Linked DNA regions of Amorphoplanes digitatis. Each later gene encodes a partner of the first gene's protein in a complex. Links are inferred from orthologs where the notes say so. Each region holds a gene or a part of one and is shown on either strand. Other genes may lie near its edges.

Region 1 (4,418 bases):
CGACTTGCGCGGCGCCGCGAGCGGCATCGGGAACGTGCGGGAGGCCCAGACCGGTCCGGCGTCCATCTCCTCGACCGCCTGCAGGGCGGTGACGCCCCAGGCGGGTGCGCCGTCGGCGATGGCCCAGTCCAGCGACGACGGTCCGCGGTCGCCGACCGGACCGGGGTGGATGATCACCGTGCGATGGTGCTGCCAGACGGCGGTGGGCACCCGGTCACGCAGGTACGGGCAGATGATCAGTTCGGGCTGCGCGGCCTGTACGCCGTCGACGATGTCCTGCGGTCCCGTGGCGAACAGGACCCCGACGTCGTGGCCCGCCTCCCGCAGCGCGCACCAGACCCGCTGACTCAGACCGTTGAACGCCGAAACGAGCAACAGAACCCGCACATTGCCTCCCCAGACAATTCCCCCCATGGCGAACGGCAGCTTCCGCTACCTGTGCGATGCCATGTCGGACATGCGGTCCGATAACGGTCCGTCGTGCCGATGTTCCCGGCAGGCGGACTAAGCTTGGGGGCATACCCCCCGTCCAACTGGCGCCGGGGGTTTTCGATGTGCCTTCCCGGGGGTCTTTTTCCATGCAACTCAGTGGCCTGATCCCGGCCGCCCTGCGTGACCGCGGGCTGGCCCGGGCCCGCGACCTCGCCCACAAGGGCGGCGCCGACTCCGACGCGCTCGACCTCACCGCCCCCGCCTCGCTGCGCCCGTTCGTCGTGGCCGCCGTCGCCGGACCGGCAGAGACGGGCGGCGCCGGCCGCCCCGTGCTCGCCGTGACCGCGACCAGCCGCGAGGCCGACGACCTCGCCGAGGCGCTCGGCGCCCTGATCCCGCCCGGCCAGGTCGCCGTCTTCCCGTCCTGGGAGACGCTGCCGCACGAGCGGCTCTCGCCGCGCTCCGACACCGTCGGGCGCCGGCTGGCCGTGCTGCGCCGCCTCGCACACCCCGGCGCCTCCGGCGACGAGCCGGTGCAGGTCGTCGTCGCGCCGGTCCGCAGTCTGTTGCAGCCGCAGCTCAAAGGCCTCGGCGACCTCGAGCCGGTTGAGCTGACCCCCGGCGGCGACGCCGAGCTGGAGGGCGTCGCCCGGCGCCTGACCGACATGGCGTACGCGCGGGTCGACCTGGTCACCAAGCGCGGCGAGTTCGCCGTGCGCGGCGGCATCCTCGACATCTTCCCGCCCACCGACGAGCACCCGTCCCGGGTCGAGTTCTGGGGCGACGAGGTGGAGGAGATCCGCACCTTCGCCGTCGCCGACCAGCGCACCATCGACGCGGTCGAGCGGCTCTGGGCGCCGCCGTGCCGCGAGCTGCTGCTGACACCGGCCGTCCGGGCCCGGGCCGCCGAGCTGGCCGAGCAGCACCCCGAGATCGGGGAGATCCTCGACAAGCTGGCCGAGGGCATCCCGGTCGAGGGCATGGAGTCGCTGGCGCCGGCGCTGATGCAGGGCACCGACTCCATGGAGCTGCTGATCGACTGCATGCCGCGCGGCACACACGTGCTGCTCTGCGACCCCGAGCGGATCCGCACCCGGGCGCACGACCTGACCCGTACCTCGGACGAGTTCCTTGAGGCGAGCTGGGCCGCGGCCGCCGTCGGGGGCGAGGCGCCGATCGACGTCGGCGCCGCCGCCTTCCGGACCCTCGGGGACGTGCGCGCCCACGCGGCGGTCCTGCACCAGTCATGGTGGACGGTCTCGCCGTTCGGGCTGGCCGAGGCCGAGGCCGCGGAGTCCGAGACGCCCTGGCTGGAGACGCCGGCCGTCGACGTGGCTCCCGACTCCGGCGACGCCATCGCCCTGCCCGCCCAGCCGGTGCCGCTCTACCACGGCGACACCGCGCGGCTCACCGCCGACCTGCGGCGCTGGGCCGCCGATCAGTGGGCGATCGCGCTGGTCTTCGAGGGGCACGGCACCGCGCAGCGCGCCACCGAGCTGCTGCGCGACGCCGGCCTCGGCGTCACCCCGGTCGACTCCATCACGGACCGCATCGAGCCCGGCCAGCTGCTCGTCACCTGCGGCGGGCTCAACCACGGCTTCGTCGACGAGGGCTCGCGGCTCGCCGTCATCACCGGCAACGACATCACCGGCGGGCGCGGGGCGTCCACCAAGGACATGCGCAGGATGCCGAGCCGGCGGCGCAACACGATCGACCCGCTGGAGCTGAAGCCGGGCGACTTCGTCGTGCACGAGCAGCACGGCATCGGCCGTTACGTGGAACTGGTGCAGCGCACGGTCAACGGCGCCGAGCGCGAGTACATGGTGATCGAGTACGCGGCCTCCAAGCGCGGCCAGCCCGGCGACCGGCTCTTCGTGCCGACCGACCAGCTCGACCAGCTCTCCCGCTACGTCGGCGGCGAGTCGCCGACGCTGCACAAGATGGGCGGCTCCGACTGGCAGAAGAGCAAGGCCCGGGCGCGCAAGGCCGTCCGCGAGATCGCGGCACAGCTCATCCAGCTGTACGCGGCCCGGCAGGCCTCCAAGGGCCACGCGTTCGGCCCGGACACCCCGTGGCAGCGCGAGCTGGAGGACGCGTTCCCGTACACGGAGACGCCCGACCAGATGGCCGCCATCATCGAGGTCAAGCAGGACATGGAGCTGGCCGTCCCGATGGACCGGCTGATCTGCGGCGACGTCGGCTACGGCAAGACCGAGATCGCGGTCCGGGCGGCGTTCAAGGCGGTGCAGGACGGCAAGCAGGTCGCCATCCTGGTGCCGACGACGCTGCTCGCGCAGCAGCACTTCAACACGTTCGCCGAGCGGATGAGCCAGTTCCCGGTGACGATCAAGCAGCTCTCCCGCTTCCAGACGCCCAAGGAGGCCGCGCAGACGCTCGAGGAGGCGGCCAGCGGTGCCGCCGACATCGTCATCGGCACGCACCGGCTGCTGGCCGCGGCGACCCGCTTCAAGAACCTCGGCATGGTCATCGTCGACGAGGAGCAGCGCTTCGGCGTCGAGCACAAGGAGCAGCTCAAGACCCTGCGGGCCTCCGTGGACGTGCTGACCATGTCGGCTACGCCGATCCCGCGGACGCTGGAGATGGCGATCACCGGCATCCGGGAGATGTCGACGATCGCCACACCGCCCGAGGAGCGGCACCCGGTGCTGACGTTCGTCGGCGCGTACGACGACAAGCAGGTCGCCGCGGCCATCCACCGTGAGCTGCTCCGCGACGGCCAGGTCTTCTTCCTGCACAACCGGGTCGAGTCGATCGACAAGGCGGCCCGGCGGCTGCGCGAGCTGGTGCCCGAGGCCCGGGTCGCGGTCGCGCACGGGCAGATGGGCGAGGAGGCGCTCGAGAAGGTGATGGTCGGCTTCTGGGAGAAGGAGTTCGACGTCCTGGTCTGCACGACCATCGTGGAGTCCGGCATCGACATCCCGAACGCCAACACCCTCATCGTCGAGCGCGCCGACCTGCTCGGCCTCTCCCAGCTGCACCAGATCCGCGGCCGGGTCGGCCGCGGCCGCGAGCGGGCGTACGCGTACTTCCTCTACCCGCGCGAGAAGCCGCTGACCGAGACGGCACACGAGCGGCTCGCCACCATCGCCCAGCACACCGAGCTCGGCGCGGGCATGTACGTGGCCATGAAGGACCTGGAGATCCGCGGCGCCGGCAACCTGCTCGGCGGCGAGCAGTCCGGCCACATCGAGGGCGTCGGCTTCGACCTGTACGTGCGGATGGTCGGCGAGGCGGTCAGCGCCTTCAAGGGCGACCGGCCCGAGGAGGAGCCGGAGGTCAAGGTCGACCTGCCGATCGACGCGCACCTGCCGACCGAGTACATCGCGGTGGAGCGGCTGCGCCTGGAGATGTACCGCAAGCTCGCCGAGGCCCGCGACAACGCCCGCCTCGACGAGGTGGTCGCCGAGATGACGGACCGCTACGGCGAGCCGCCGGCGCAGGTCGCCAACCTGATCGCGGTGGCGCGGTTCCGCCTGATCGCCCGCGCGTACGGCCTGACCGACGTCTCCGTGCAGGGCCGCCACCTGCGGTTCTCGCCGCTGCCGCTGCCGGACTCGAAGCAGATGCGGCTCAAGCGCTACCACCCGGACTCGGTGTACAAGCAGGCCAACGACCAGGTCAGCGTGCCGCGCCCGAGCACCCGCCGGGTGGGCGGCGAACCCCTGCGCGACCAGGCGTTGTTGCAGTGGTGTGGCCAGCTGCTCTCCGATGTGCTCGGCGAGGTCCCGGCCCCGGTGCGCGGGTGACCGGAATTTCCGGGGGCGAGCGGTACCGGGCATACGGGACGTGAGAGAGTCATGACCATGCAGCGTGCCCGCCGACTCGCATCCACCGCCGTCGCCGCAGCCCTGGTCGTGGGCGGCCTGTCCGCCTGCCAGGCCGAGCCCGACGTGGCCGCCTATGTCGGCAGCCTCGGCACGATCATGGCGGACGAGGTCGCGCGGGTGTACGACCAGGCGGAGCAG
Region 2 (3,695 bases), 1.1 Mb from region 1 along the record:
CGGGCGACCGGACCGGTTCGTGGATGGCCGGTCCCCGGCCCACCTCCGACCTGTTGCGCATCGCGGGGGCGTACGGTCGGATGCCGGTGCTCACGGACGCCGACCGGCGGGACGCGATCACCGACCTGACCTACTGGCGGGCCGCGGTCGTGGTGCTGGTTCCCGGCACCCCGAACCACGACCTGCTGAAATCGGTGGTGAGCGGGCTGCTCGGCAGCGCGCCGCGTGAGGTCGGCGGCGTGCTGTTGTGGGACGTCCGGAGCCTGGTACCCCCGTCCGAGTGACGGGAATTCTCGCTCACCGCGCGGCGCTGTACCTCGGCGCCGGGAAACTTGTCGTACCCCGCGGCTAGGGTGGCGGCGCCCATCGTCTTGACGTAACGGAGTGGCTGGCTGTGGCCGACCGACTGATCATCCGCGGCGCGCGGGAGCACAATCTGCGCGACGTCAACCTCGACCTGCCCCGCGACGCGATGATCGTGTTCACCGGTCTCAGCGGCTCGGGGAAGTCCAGCCTGGCGTTCGACACGATCTTCGCCGAGGGGCAGCGCCGCTACGTGGAGTCGCTGTCGTCCTACGCCCGGCAGTTCCTCGGGCAGATGGACAAGCCCGACGTCGACTTCATCGAGGGCCTGTCCCCGGCCGTCTCCATCGATCAGAAATCGACGTCGCGCAACCCGCGCTCCACCGTCGGCACGATCACCGAGGTCTACGACTACCTGCGGCTGCTCTTCGCGCGTACGGGAACACCGCACTGCCCGGCCTGCGGCGAGCGGATCAGCCGGCAGTCGCCGCAGCAGATCGTCGACCGGGTCCTGGCGATGGAGGAGGGGACCAGGTTCATGGTGCTGGCCCCGGTGATCCGGGGCCGCAAGGGCGAATACGTCGACCTCTTCGCCGAGTTGCAGTCCAAGGGCTACGCCCGCGCCCGCGTCGACGGCGTGGTGCACCCGCTGACCGAGCCGCCCAAGCTCAAGAAGCAGGAGAAGCACACCATCGAGGTGGTCGTCGACCGGCTCAGCGTCAAGGCGAGCAGCAAGCAGCGCCTGACCGACTCCGTCGAGGCGACCCTGGCGCTGTCCGGCGGCATCGTGCTGCTCGACTTCGTGGACCTGCCGGAGGACGACCCGCACCGCGAGCGCCGCTTCTCCGAGCACCTGGCCTGCCCCAACGACCACCCCCTGGCGATCGAGGACCTCGAGCCGCGGGTCTTCTCCTTCAACGCGCCCTACGGCGCCTGCCCGGACTGCACCGGCCTGGGCACCAAGAAGGAGGTCGACCCGGAGCTGATCGTCCCGGACGACGAGCGCAGCCTGCGCGAGGGCGCGATCCAGCCCTGGTCCGGCGGCACCACCCTCGAATACTTCCTGCGCCTGCTCGAGGCCCTGGCCGAGGCCGAGAAATTCAGCATCGACACACCGTGGCGGCAGCTGCCGAGCCGGGCGCAGAAGACGATCCTGTACGGCTCCGAGGACCAGGTGCACGTCCGCTACCGCAACAAGTACGGCCGTGAGCGCTCCTACTACACCGGCTTCGAGGGCGTGGTGCAGTGGATCGAGCGCCGGCACGGCGACACCGAGAGCGACTGGTCGCGCGACAAGTACGAGGGCTACATGCGCGACATCCCGTGCCCGGGCTGCGGCGGCGCCCGGCTCAAGCCCGAGGTCCTCGCGGTCACCATCGCCGGCAAGAGCATCGCCGAGATCTGCAACCTGTCCGTCGGCGAGTGCGCCGAGCTGCTGGCGACGATCGAGCTGACCGACCGCGAGAAGATGATCGCCGAGCGGGTCCTCAAGGAGATCAACGCGCGGCTGCGGTTCCTGGTCGACGTCGGCCTGGACTACCTGTCCCTCGACCGCGGCGCCGGCACGCTGTCCGGCGGCGAGGCACAGCGCATCCGGCTCGCCACGCAGATCGGCTCCGGCCTGGTCGGCGTCCTCTACGTGCTCGACGAGCCGTCGATCGGCCTGCACCAGCGCGACAACCACCGGCTGATCGAGACGCTGGTCCGGCTCAAGAAGCTCGGCAACACCCTGATCGTGGTCGAGCACGACGAGGACACCATCCGCACGGCGGACTGGATCGTCGACATCGGCCCCGGCGCCGGCGAGCACGGCGGCCGGATCGTGCACAGCGGCTCGGTGAAGGGCCTGCTGGCCAACCGGGAGTCGCCGACCGGCGCGTACCTGTCGGGCCGCAAGAAGATCCCGACGCCGGCCACCCGGCGCCCGCAGGTGCCGGGCCGGGAACTGGTCGTGCAGGGCGCGCGGGAGCACAACCTGCGCGACATCACCGTCGGCTTCCCGCTGGGGCAGTTCATCGCGGTGACCGGGGTGAGCGGCTCGGGCAAGTCGACGCTTGTCAACGACATCCTCTACACGGTCCTGGCCAACCAGATCAACGGCGCCCGGATGGTGCCCGGACGGCACACCCGCATCACCGGCCTCGAGGGCGTCGACAAGGTCGTCGGCGTGGACCAGTCGCCGATCGGGCGTACCCCGCGGTCGAACCCGGCGACCTACACGGGCGTCTTCGACAACGTCCGCAAGCTGTTCGCCGAGACCACCGAGGCGAAGGTCCGCGGCTACGGCCCCGGACGGTTCTCGTTCAACGTCAAGGGCGGCCGCTGCGAGAACTGCACCGGCGACGGCACGATCAAGATCGAGATGAACTTCCTGCCGGACGTGTACGTCCCGTGCGAGGTCTGCAAGGGCGCCCGCTACAACCGCGAGACGCTCGAGGTGCACTACAAGGGCAAGACGGTCTCCGAGGTACTGGAGATGCCGATCGAGGAGGCCGCCGCGTTCTTCGAGGCGATCCCCGCGATCCACCGGCACCTGCGGACCCTCGTCGACGTCGGCCTGGGCTACGTGCGGCTGGGCCAGCCGGCGCCGACGCTCTCCGGCGGCGAGGCGCAGCGCGTCAAGCTCGCCTCCGAGCTGCAGAAGCGCTCGACCGGCCGGACGGTCTACGTGCTCGACGAGCCGACGACCGGCCTGCACTTCGAGGACATCCGCAAGCTCCTGATCGTCCTGAACGGCCTGGTCGACAAGGGCAACACGGTCATCACGATCGAGCACAACCTGGACGTCATCAAGAACGCCGACTGGCTCATCGACATGGGCCCCGAGGGCGGCAACAAGGGCGGACTGGTGCTGGCCACCGGCACGCCGGAGGAGCTGGCCGAGGTGCCGGGCAGCCACACCGGGCAGTTCCTGCGCCCGATGCTCGGCCTGACCGGCGAGCCGGCCGGCGCCGACGCCGCGCTGGCCCGCGCCGCCAAGGCCAACGGCGCCACCAAGGCGGCGGCGAAGCCGCGCACGACCCGCACCCGGGCCCGGGCCGCCGCCGTCTGACGTTCAGGTAACACACAGCTACGACGCGGTGTCCGCCCCCGGCTGTGGGGGTGGACACATGCGCACGCCTGGAAGCATGGCGAAAACACAGGAACCGGGCCCATAATTTCCCCCGCGTTCATGAACCACTGCGGTGGCGAGAGCGTACTTACAAGCAACGCCGCGTGACTCGAGCGCGCGGATCAGGGGTAACGAAGGGTTCGGATCATATGACTGACGTGCAGACGGGACCTGCAGCCGAGACCGCGGCTGACCAGCCTGCCCGTACGGGAGTCGTCGCGACGCGCCGCGTCGTGCTGGCCGGCGCCGGCGCGCTCGGCGCCGGGTGCCTGCTGACGGC

What was found.
Region 2: the proteins of mfd (region 1) and uvrA are in contact, whole or in part, in a crystal structure (PDB 4DFC), measured with the Escherichia coli proteins. The link is inferred for Amorphoplanes digitatis from one-to-one orthologs.

Annotation. Positions count from the first base shown.
Region 1 is NZ_JACHNH010000001.1:7,877,619-7,882,036, reverse strand. What follows is about bases 206-4,399. They hold mfd (transcription-repair coupling factor), read left to right. Parts: upstream 206-578; coding sequence 579-4,199; downstream 4,200-4,399. Other genes in these bases: BJ971_RS34740 (hypothetical protein), read left to right, coding at 4,251-4,399; BJ971_RS34750 (hydrogenase maturation protein), read right to left, coding at 206-387. In the rest of the region: more of BJ971_RS34750, read right to left, coding at 1-205; more of BJ971_RS34740, read left to right, coding at 4,400-4,418. UniProt on the Escherichia coli protein: Couples transcription and DNA repair by recognizing RNA polymerase (RNAP) stalled at DNA lesions. Mediates ATP-dependent release of RNAP and its truncated transcript from the DNA, and recruitment of nucleotide excision repair machinery to the damaged site.
Region 2 is NZ_JACHNH010000001.1:6,760,100-6,763,794, reverse strand. The notes cover bases 85-3,555. They hold uvrA (excinuclease ABC subunit UvrA), read left to right. Parts: upstream 85-394; coding sequence 395-3,355; downstream 3,356-3,555. Other genes in these bases: BJ971_RS29530 (hypothetical protein), read left to right, coding at 85-284. Outside these bases: more of BJ971_RS29530, read left to right, coding at 1-84; BJ971_RS29520 (Rieske (2Fe-2S) protein), read left to right, coding at 3,565-3,695. UniProt on the Escherichia coli protein: The UvrABC repair system catalyzes the recognition and processing of DNA lesions. UvrA is an ATPase and a DNA-binding protein. A damage recognition complex composed of 2 UvrA and 2 UvrB subunits scans DNA for abnormalities.